One region of the Phreatobacter stygius genome, then DNA from elsewhere that is predicted to be linked to it. Evidence: predicted binding sites of a transcription regulator. Region 1 holds the regulator's gene; the other holds the start of a gene.
The links. The regulator LexA, encoded in region 1, represses DNA repair genes until DNA is damaged. The targets are predictions, from matches to a motif close to TGTTCNNNNTGTGTTCNG.
Positions count from the first base shown of each region.

Region 2: uvrA (excinuclease ABC subunit UvrA) is a predicted target of LexA. The motif match lies at 3,760-3,777, and genes of this name have one in related genera.

Region 1 is NZ_CP039690.1:6,742,535-6,748,041, forward strand. It holds gene E8M01_RS31840 (MBG domain-containing protein) at 1-2,651, opposite strand, end outside; gene lexA (transcriptional repressor LexA) at 3,114-3,800, shown strand; gene E8M01_RS31850 (ComEC/Rec2 family competence protein) at 3,801-5,507, opposite strand, start outside.
Region 2 is NZ_CP039690.1:7,095,484-7,100,990, reverse strand. It holds gene E8M01_RS33585 (MgtC/SapB family protein) at 1-498, opposite strand, end outside; gene uvrA (excinuclease ABC subunit UvrA) at 572-3,493, opposite strand; gene ssb (single-stranded DNA-binding protein) at 3,941-4,462, shown strand; gene E8M01_RS33570 (GNAT family N-acetyltransferase) at 4,477-4,980, shown strand; gene E8M01_RS35815 (hypothetical protein) at 5,135-5,263, opposite strand; gene E8M01_RS33565 (DUF2325 domain-containing protein) at 5,418-5,507, shown strand, end outside.

The DNA of each region.
Region 1 (5,507 bases):
CCGCCGGCCCCGCCGGCAAAACCGGTTCGCGGCCCGCCGGTCAGGAATTGCGCAAGCGAGAGCCCCGGCGCGGCGATGGCGGTCCCTATCCCGACCGCCGCGCCGCGGCCGGTCGTCTCGGTGACGAAGAAGGCGTTGGTGACCGTCGGGCTGGCATTGGAGCCGATCAGGCCGCCGAGCGCGGTCGCGCTGGGGGTGGAGCCGACGGCACCTGTGGCAAAGGCCTGGTTGATCGTGGCTGTGGCGGCGTTGAAACCGACGAGGCCGCCGATGACCTCGCCGCCGATCACCGCGCCCGTCGCATAGACCTGGCTGAGCGCACCCTCGTTCCGGCCGACGAGGCCGCCGATATTGTTGCGGTCCCGCGCAGTGACGCCCGCATTGGAGAACGACTGGCTGATCGTGCCGGCATTGTAGCCGACGAGGCCGCCGGTGTTGAACGTTCCGTCGACCTTGCCATCGGCCCAGGCCCGCGTGATCGTGCCGCGGTTGAGGCCGGCGATGGCGCCCGTGTTTTCCTGCCCGCTGATGGTGACATTGCGCAGGCCGACATTGCTGATGACACCTGTCGTGCCGACATAACCGAACATGCCGACATAATTGGTCGGGATCTGCCGGACATTCAGGTTGTAGATGACATTGCCGAGCCCTTCGAACGTGCCGGTGAAGCCGTTGCCGCCGTTCTGGATGTTCGAATTGCTGTCCATGCCGAGGGCGACCATGCCGAGGCCGCCATTCCAGCTCGCCGTCGGTCCGCCGTCGATCGGCCGGGCCAGCGCGTAGCGGCCGCTCAGGTTGGAATTGATCGCCTGCAGCTCGCTGACGTCATAGATGAGCGTGTAGCTCTGCCCGTTGATCGACAGCGTCTGGCCGGTATGCGGCGTACCGATATAGTTCGTCCCGGCGCCGAAGGCGAAGGACAGCGTGCCGCCCGAGCCGCCCTGGTTGGTGTTGAAGGCAAGGCCGCCCGCGCCGGTGATGAACAGGTTCGCGTTGACCGCGATCGAGTGATAGGCGCTCAGCGTCAAGACCGATCCCGACGACCAGACGAGCGGGGCGGCAACCGTGATGTCACCGGCCTGCGACCCGCCCGAGCCCGTCGAGATGGTGACATTGGATAAGGCCAGCTGGTTCTGCAGCGTCCCGGCATTGATGACGCTGTTGTCGCCGGTGGCGGTGAAGCCGGACTGGTTCGAATCCGGATCGTTGGAGATCGTGACGTTATAGGGGTCGAGCAGCAGCGTGCCGAAGCGACCGTCCGCCGCGCGCAGGTCGGCGCTGCCGGTGAACGACAGCGTCGCCTTGCCGGACACCTCGGCAAAGCCGCCATCACCGCCCTGCCCGCCGCCCTGCGCGGAAATCGTGCCGGCAAAACGCGTCTGCTGGTCCGACCAGATGATCACCCGGCCGCCGTCGCCGCGTGCCGTGGCATCGGCGCGGATCACCGTGGCCGCATCCACCGAGACGGTCTCGGCCCGCTGAAGCGGGCCGCTGCCCTGGTAATCGCCGCCGATTCGAACCCGGCCGCCGCCGGTCGCGCCGGAGGCATCGAGCCGCGCGCCGGAAAGATCGATCGCCCGGCCGGTGACGGTGATCGCCCCGCCGGACTGGTTTGGGCTCGCCACGTTGACACGGCCGGTGACCGACACCCGTCCGCCGGCGCCGCCATCGACCACGACGCTGCCGGCCGGACGTGCGCTCGCCGGCCGGGTGGCCGCCGGCCGTTCGACCGATCGCCGGTCGGCGCCGGTCGATGCGCGGCGCGCCGCCTGGCTCGGCCGGTCCGGCGCCGGGGCGGCGGCAGGGCCGCCAAATCTCACGCCGGAACCGGTTTGCGCCACGCCGCTGGCCTCGATCGAGCCGCCGAGCTGGATCGCCGCACGGGCGACATCCGCGCTGGTCGCCGCGCGCACCTCGACCCGGCCGCCGCTGGCATTGATCCGGCCGACCTGCCGGATCAGGGCCCGGGCACGGTCCGGGTCGTTTGTCGGCACCGAGACCGTCAGGAAGCCGTCGCCCTCGACATCGACCGACACCCGTTCGCCGGAACCGAGGCCAACCCGTCCGCCATGGGCGCTGATCGAACCCTCATTGGTCACGCGCCCGCCGATCAGCACGGCGTCGCCGCCGCCTCGAACGCGAATCCGGCCCTGGTTGGTGACCTCGGCGGAACGGCCATTGCCGGCATAGCGCTGGCGGCCCGCCATGAAGTCGTCATTGGTGGTATCGAGCGTCGAGGCCGTGAAGCCCGCCGTGTCGACCGAGCCGGTCCGCGTGATCTGGATGCCGTTGGGATTGACCAGATAGACCTGCCCGTTCGCCCGGACCTGACCGGCAATCGTCGACGAGGTCGCGCCGGTGACCCGGTTCAATGTCGCCGACGAGCTGTTCGGCTGCTGGAACGACACCGTTCCGCCCTGGCCGACCGAGAACGCGTTCCAGTTGATGACCGCGCGCTGCGACGTCTGGTTGATGGTCAGGGCGCCGGCGCCCGCCGGACCGATCGTTGCCGATCCCGTGGCAACCCTGCCGCCGGTCGGCAAGGTCTGGCCATGCCCCGAACCGCCGGCCAGCGGCATCATGGCAGCGCAGAGGGCTGCAACGGAAACCGAATGGCGCAGCCATTTGCGGCTGTCCGAGACCAGTTCCATCGGCTCTGTCCGGGCAATAGAAAAACCTGCCGGCGGCGCGAGGTCGCGCCCGGTCCCATCAAGCCGCTGGCTCATCGCCGACCGCCTCGCCTCTGTCTTGCGGGCCTTGCGCCCGGATTGACCGAGGACATGACACCGCCGTCCGGCGGTTGTCTTCTCAACCAGCGCACGGGCCAGGGAAAATCTCTCGCGACTTCATTGAGTTGCGCGAACCGGCGCGGACCGTCCGGCCGGCGGTCGAGCGGAACCGGTATCCCAGGGCAAGAGGTCGGATGCCAAAGTCCGCCAGGCGATACTGGTCGCCGGCGATCGGGGCCGCTCCGGGCCGCCAGCACATATCAATCGCGCAGGCCCAATACTTCACGAAATATCAACGCTTGCGGAACACATAAAGAACAGATAGGGACTGTTCATGATCTGTTCGAGCGAGTCGGGCCGGTCAAAATCAGGGGCAAACACCCGATGCTGACACGCAAGCAACACGAACTTCTCCGCTTCATTCAAGAACGGCTGAAGGAAAGCGGCGTGCCACCCTCGTTCGACGAGATGAAAGAGGCGCTGGACCTGAAGTCCAAGTCCGGCATCCATCGCCTGATCACCGCGCTCGAGGAGCGTGGCTTCATCCGCCGCCTGCCGAACCGGGCGCGCGCGCTCGAGGTCATCAAGCAGCCCGAGCAGTCGGCAGGTCCCGGGCGGGCTCGCTTTGCGCCGAGCGTCATCGAAGGCTCGCTTGGCCGGGGACGTCCGGCCGACGACGACGCGGTCATGCCGGTGTCGGTGCCGATCATGGGCCGGATCGCCGCGGGCGTACCGCGCGAGGCGATCGAGAACCGCACCAGCACGATCTCCGTGCCGCCGGAAATGCTGACCCGCGGCGAACATTATGCCCTCGAGGTGCGTGGCGACTCGATGATCGAGGCAGGCATCCTGGAGGGCGACCTGGCGCTGGTCCGCAAGACCGATTCCGCCGAGACCGGCGATATCGTGGTCGCCCTGATCGACGACGAGGAAGCGACCTTGAAGCGGCTGCGCAAGCGCGGCACGTCGATCGCGCTCGAAGCCGCCAATCCGGCCTATGAGACCCGGGTTCTCGGACCGGACCGGGTGCGCATCCAAGGCAAGCTTGTCGGGCTGATCCGGCGTTATTGATCAGCGGTCCGGCTCGAATTCGTCCGGCGCGGGACCTTCCGCAGCCGGCTGCGGTGTGGCGGGGTCCGCTGCTGGCCCCGGCCGCCTGAGCAGCGGCACCGGCGCGCCCGCCGGACGCGGGCGAAACCACGGCCGCTGGCTTGCCGGATCGCGCCCGACCTCGATCCGATAGCCCCCCTCGGCGGCAAACAGCGTGATCGCGCCGGTCCAGGCAAGGCCGCGCAGGTTCAAAACCGTCGCCTTGCAGTCGGCCGGTGGGGGAAAACGCGTGACGACGAGGCGCGCCTCGCGGCAATCATCGGCGAGCGCCTCCGGATCCCGCGCATAAGCGACCCGGCCGCCGCCTTGCAGCGCCATCGCGCAACCGATCGCGTCGCAGATCACGCCGGCGATCAGCGACTGGTCGGAGGCCAGCCGCTGGTCGGCATCGGCCGCCAGCCAGCGTTGCAGCGCGAAACGGTTGGCGCGCGGCGACAGGGCCCGCAAGCGCCCGTCGGTGCCACGTGCCGCGACGGTCAGCCCCTCGGCATCGATCGCCATCAGCGGCCGCTCGCGCAGCGGCGCCACGGTGAGCCCGAGGACCGCCACGGGCACGCCAATGAGCCTGAGCGGCGTCGACAGCATGGCAAGGCAGATCAGCCCGATCGACAGAAGTCCCAGGGCGAGCGGTCCGAAGGTTGGAACCGCGACCTTGCCGCCGGGCCAGGACGCGACCCATTCGGCCACCCTGATGAACAGGTCGATGCTCATCCCGGCCAGCGCCCAGACCGGCCGGTCGAGCCCGAGCGGCCAGAGCAGCAGCGCGATGATCTCCAGCGGCATGGTGAGGAATTCGACGATCGGCGCACCGAGCAGGTTTCCCGGCACGCCATAGAGCTGGATCTGGTTGAAGTGATAGGCCGCATAGGGCGTGGTCGCGAGCGAGGCGACGAACGAGCTCATGGCGAGGCCGGCGACGCCGTTGCTGATCGCCAGCAGGGCGCGCCCGAAACCTCGCCTGTCGCCGGCATGGTGCTCGGCCCAGGGCCGCAGCATGGCGTAACCGGAGACCAGCGCCAGCGTCGCGGCGAACGACATCTGGAAGCTCGGCCCGAGCAGGCTTTCCGGCGCCAGCGTGAGCACCAGCAGCGCGGCCAGCGCCAAGGTCCTGAGCGTCAGCGCGCCGCGCCCCAGCATGACGCCGATCAGCACCACCGCGATCATGATCCAGGACCGCTGGGTGGCCACCTCGGCGCCGGAAATGACGAGATAGCAGGTCGAGACGACAAGGGCTGCGAACGCCGCCCAGGCCTTGACCGGCCGGTTCAGCGCCAATGACGGAATGAGCGCCAGCGAGCCGCGCACCGCGACGAACACCAGGGCCGCGACCAGAGCCATGTGAAAGCCGGAGATCGACAGGATGTGATAGGTGCCGGCCGCCCGCATCGCCTCGTTGAGCCCCTCGGGAATGCCGTCGCGCTTGCCGGTGACCAGGGCATCGGCCACCGCCCCGGCATGGCCCGGAATGGCCGCGCGGATACGCTCGCTGATGGCCGAACGAACCCGGTCGAGATGGGTCCTCAGTCGCACGCCGAGCGGCGCCTCGCCGAGCTCGATCCGCCTGACCTGGCCAATGACGAAGCCGCTGGCGCCGATGCCGTTGAAGAACGCGTCGCGGCCGAAATCATAAAGGCCGGGCCCGGGCGGATCCGCCGGCGGCCGAAGCCG
Region 2 (5,507 bases), 350 kb from region 1:
CAGGAGGACGATGGCCGAGCGCAGTTCCGGCCAGGTCAGCGTGCGCATGAAGCCGTGCAAGGCCTCGCGGCTGGCGAGGATCGTGGCGAGCACCACGCCGCCGGCGGCGGCCACCCGCATGTCGCCGAGCACGGCGACGGCGCCGAGCACATAGGTCAGCATGGCGGCGATGGCTGTGGTCGCGCTGAAGTCGTTTTCGGCCGCCGCCTCGCGCAGCTTGAAGCGGGTGAAGGTCGCGGCGAAACCGAGGAACAGGCCAACCAGCACGATACCGGAGAACTGGCCGGCAATTTGGCCGGCGACCTGGCCGGCGGACTTCAGCGCCAGCTCGAGCAGGCCGGCGCCGCCGCCGAGCATGCCGATCAGCGCGAAGGTCCTGACGCCGGCGGTGCGCTGGCCCTGCGGCTCGTCGCGCTCGCGCCAGTGCCGTTCGACACCGACCAGCGCGCCGATCGCAATCGCCAGCCCGAAGCGCTGAAACAGCTCGATGTCATTCATGGCAGGCCCGCACCGCAACCGACCCGCCAGATATGCCCGGTGCGGCGCGCTCTGCCAATGGCGGCCGTGGCGGCTATTCGGCCGCCTCGATCTTGGCCTTTATCGGACGGCGGGCCAGGACCTCGCGCAGGAAGCGCCCGGTATGGCTGCGCGGTTCCTTGGCGATCTCTTCCGGCGGCCCCATCGCCACCACCTCGCCGCCGCCGTCGCCACCCTCCGGCCCCATGTCGATGACCCAGTCGGCGGTCTTGATGACCTCCAGATTGTGCTCGATGACAATAACCGAATTGCCCTGGGCGACCAGTTCGTGGAGCACCTCCAGGAGCTTGGCGACATCGTGGAAATGCAGGCCGGTGGTCGGCTCGTCCAGGATGTAGAGGGTGCGGCCGGTGGCCTTGCGCGCCAGTTCCTTCGACAGCTTGACGCGCTGGGCCTCGCCGCCCGAGAGCGTCGTCGCCTGCTGGCCGACATGGATGTAGCCGAGCCCGACCTCCGACAGCGTCTTCAGGATGTCGCGCACCCTGGGCACCGCCTTGAAGAATTCCACGCCCTCGTCGACGGTCATGTCGAGCACGTCGGCGATCGACTTGCCCTTGAACACCACCTCCAGCGTCTCGCGGTTGTAGCGCTTGCCCTTGCAGACGTCGCAGGTGACGTAGACGTCGGGCAGGAAGTGCATCTCGATCTTGATGACGCCGTCGCCCTGGCAGGCTTCGCAGCGGCCGCCCTTGACGTTGAACGAGAAGCGGCCCGGCTCGTAACCGCGCGCCTTGGCCTCGGGCAGGCCGGCGAACCATTCGCGGATCGGCGTGAAGGCGCCGGTATAGGTTGCCGGGTTGGATCGCGGCGTGCGCCCGATCGGCGACTGGTCGATGTCGATGACCTTGTCGAGATGCTCGATGCCCTCGATCCGGTCATGCGGGGCAGGGGCTTCGCTGGCGCCGTTCAGTTTGCGCGCCACCGCCTTGTAGAGCGTGTCGATCAGCAAGGTCGACTTGCCGCCGCCGGAGACGCCGGCAATGCAGGTGAAGGTGCCGAGCGGGATTTCGACCGTGACGTCCTTCAGGTTGTTGCCGCGGGCATTGACGATCTTCAGCGCGCGGCCCTTCTGGGGCTTGCGCCGCTTCGGCGTCGGCACGAACATCTCGCCGGTCAGATATTTGCCGGTCAGCGATTTCGGATCGTTCATCACGTCCGACGGCGTGCCCTGGGCGACGATGCGGCCACCATGGATGCCGGCGCCCGGCCCGACATCGACGACATAATCGGCCTGCAGGATGGCATCCTCGTCATGTTCGACGACGATGACGGTGTTGCCGAGGTCGCGCAGCCGCTTCAGCGTGCCGAGCAGCCGCTCGTTGTCGCGCTGGTGCAGGCCGATCGACGGCTCGTCCAGCACATAGAGCACGCCGGTCAGGCCCGAGCCGATCTGCGAGGCGAGCCGGATGCGCTGGCTCTCGCCACCCGACAGCGTGCCGGAATTGCGCCCGAGGGTCAGGTATTCGAGGCCGACATCGACCAGGAAGCGCAGGCGGTCGCGGATCTCCTTCAGGATGCGGACGGCGATCTCGTTCTGCTGCGCGGTCAGTTTCGGCGGCAGGGTGGCGAACCATTCATTGGCGGCGCGGACCGACAATTGCGAGATCTCGCCGACATGGGTCGCCGCGATCTTCACCGCCAGCGCCTCGGGCTTCAGCCGGAAACCGCCGCAGGTCTTGCACGGCACCGCCGAAACGTAACGCGAGATCTCCTCGCGCGCCCATTCGCTCTCGGTTTCCTTCAGCCGCCGCTCGAGATTGCGGACCACGCCCTCGAAGGTCTTGGTGGTCTCGTAGGAGCGCAGCCCGTCGTCATATTTGAACGTGACGGTCTCTTCGCCGGTGCCGAACAGGATCACGGTCTGCGCCTTCTCGGGCAGCGACCGCCAGGGCGCGGTCAGCGAGAAGCCGTAATGTTTCGCCAGGGCATCGAGCGTCTGGGTGTAGAATGGCGAGGTCGACTTGGCCCAGGGCCCGATCGCGCCCTTGCGCAGGCTCAGGTCCTTGTCCGGGATCACCAGGTCGGCGTCGATCGTCTGTTCGACACCCAGGCCGTCGCAGGCCGGGCAGGCGCCGAACGGGTTGTTGAACGAGAACAGCCGCGGCTCGATCTCGGAAATGGTGAAGCCGGAGACCGGGCAGGCGAACTTTTCCGAGAAGATGACGCGCAGCGGCTCGCCCTTGGCGTCCTTGCCTTCGGCGAATTCGACAATGGCGATGCCGTCGGCGAGCTTCAGCGCCATTTCGAAGCTGTCGGCGAGCCGCGCGGCCATGTCGGCGCGCACCACCACCCGGTCGACCACCACGTCGATGTCGTGCTTCAGCTTCTTGTCGAGCGGCGGCACGTCGGCGATCTCGTAAAAGGTGCCGTCGACCTTGACCCGCTGAAAGCCCTTCTTCTGATATTCGGCCAGTTCCTTGCGATATTCGCCCTTGCGGCCGCGCACCGCCGGCGCCAGCAGATAGAGCCTGGAGCCCTCGGGCAGCGCCAGGGTCTTGTCGACCATCTGGCTGACCGTCTGGCTCTCGATCGGCAGGCCGGTGGCCGGCGAATAGGGCACGCCGACCCGCGCCCACAGCAGGCGCATGTAGTCGTAGATCTCGGTGACCGTGCCGACCGTCGAGCGCGGGTTCTTCGACGTCGTCTTCTGTTCGATCGAGATCGCCGGCGACAGGCCGTCGATCTGGTCGACATCCGGCTTCTGCATCATTTCGAGGAACTGGCGGGCATAGGCCGACAGGCTCTCGACATAACGCCGCTGGCCCTCGGCATAGATCGTGTCGAAGGCGAGCGACGACTTGCCCGAGCCGGACAGGCCGGTGAACACCACCAGCGCATCGCGCGGGATGGTCAGGTCGACGCCCTTCAGATTGTGCTCGCGCGCGCCGCGCACGGAGATCACCCGCTGGTCGGGGCGCCGCACGTCGTCGCGGTACTTGTCGAAAAGATCGGTCATCTATCAGGTCCGTTGAACACGATCACGCGGGAAGCGGCGCAAGCAGGCTGTCGGCAGGCGGGCATTCTGAAGAACAGGCATGGGGCATGCGGGATCGCCAAACCTGCGCAAGGGTCGACGTGTCAAGAAGCAAGCCCCCAAAGTAGAAACGGCAGCGCCTCACCGCCAGGGGCTGAAGGCCACCGGATGGCTGATTTGCACAGGATGCGCTGGCCGATTCGAGACGATCACGCCGGCGGAGCTTATCGGGGCTTGCCAGAACCGACAAGAACAAATAATGAACATTGCTGCGGATCGGAATTCCCGAGAGCAGAGGTCGGGAAACTGGGGATAGATCTCGAATTCCCGTCGATCGCGCGGTGACGGAGCCGGCCGAACATGGGATGGCTCCGATCGGTTCAGGCTGAAAGCGCCCCGGGCAGCGGCTGCGGGGAGAGGGAGAGCGACATGGCAGGCAGCGTCAACAAGGTCATCCTGATCGGCAATCTGGGCAAGGATCCGGAAGTCAGGCGGATGAACAACGGCGAGCAGGTCTGCAGCCTCCGCATCGCGACCACCGAAAGCTGGCGGGACAAGGGCTCGGGCGAGCGCAAGGAGCGCACCGAGTGGCATGCGGTCGTCATTTATAACGAGAACCTGGTGAAGGTCGCCGAGCAATATCTGCGCAAGGGCGCCAAGGTCTATCTCGAGGGCCAGTTGCAGACCCGCAAATGGCAGGACCAGTCGGGCGTCGAGAAATACTCGACCGAAGTGGTGCTGCAGCGCTTCCGCGGTGAAATGGTGCTGCTCGACGGCCGCGGTGGCGGCGGTGGCGCGGATGCCGGCGGCGGTTCGGGTTATGGCGACGACAGCTTCGGTTCGTCGGGTGGTATCGAAAACCGGTCGGGCATGGGCCGCGCCGAGGCGCCGCGTCGCCCGGCGGCTCCGGCTGGCGGCGGCCGGATGGATGACGACGAAATCCCGTTCTGAGCGACCAGGCGACCATGGCGGGCCCGGCGATCGACGTGTCGTTGCGCCGGGCGGCGCCTGACGATCTCGATTTCATCATGGCGGCGGAGCGTCAGCCCGCCTTCGAACGGCAGGTCGGGCGCTGGTCCGCCGAGCGGCACCAGGCCGCCATGGCCTCCGCGGATTTCGCCTATCTGATCGGCATGGGCCCTGGCGGGCTGCCCGCCGGCTTCGCCATCCTGCGCGACCTCAACAATGCCTCCGACAATATTGGCCTGCAGCGCATCGTCTCGGCGGCAGCCGGGCAGGGCTTCGGCAAGCCATTCCTGACCGCGGTCATCGACTGGGTCTTTGCCGAAACGCGCTGCCACCGGTTCCTGCTCGAAGTGTTCACCGACAATCCGCGCGCCCGGCATGTCTATCGTTCCCTCGGCTTCGTCGAGGAGGGGCTGCTGCGCGAGGCGGTGAAGCGGGCCGATGGCGCGCGGGCCGACCAGATGCTGATGTCGCTCCTGAGACGCGAGTGGCGCGCGCCCTGAGGTGGCCCCCCGCTCAGCGGTGCCGGCCGCGACCTTGCCGATGACCGCTGCGGATCGATAGCCCTCGGACCCGGCCAACAGGGCGAGCGCGCCCGTCTCCGCAACGCATCACCACGGGCTGTCTCACGCCGTGGCAGATCACCCTGATCGATCATCAGGACGCCAGTTTCCGGATGAAATCCGCGGCCATCGTCGCCGCGCGCTTGCGAATGTCGGGGATCGCGGTGATCTCCCAATGCCGGCCGCGCGTCGGCGGGCCGTGCCAGGCGTCGCGACAGATCATGGCGCGTTATTCTCCAATGGGAATAGCGCTGGACGCAAGACCGGGATGAGGCGATCGGATGCGGCGATCTCGCCTGTCGCCATGGGCGTGTTGCGGGCAGGCGGAATGCCGGGTAGCGTTATAGCTGTACGAACATAACGAGACGAGTGGCCAAGTGTCGACCCTGACAGTCCTCCACCTCCATCGTCAGACCGGGATCAATGCGGTGCTCGAGCAGGCGCGAAGCCAGGCGCCGTTCGTTGCC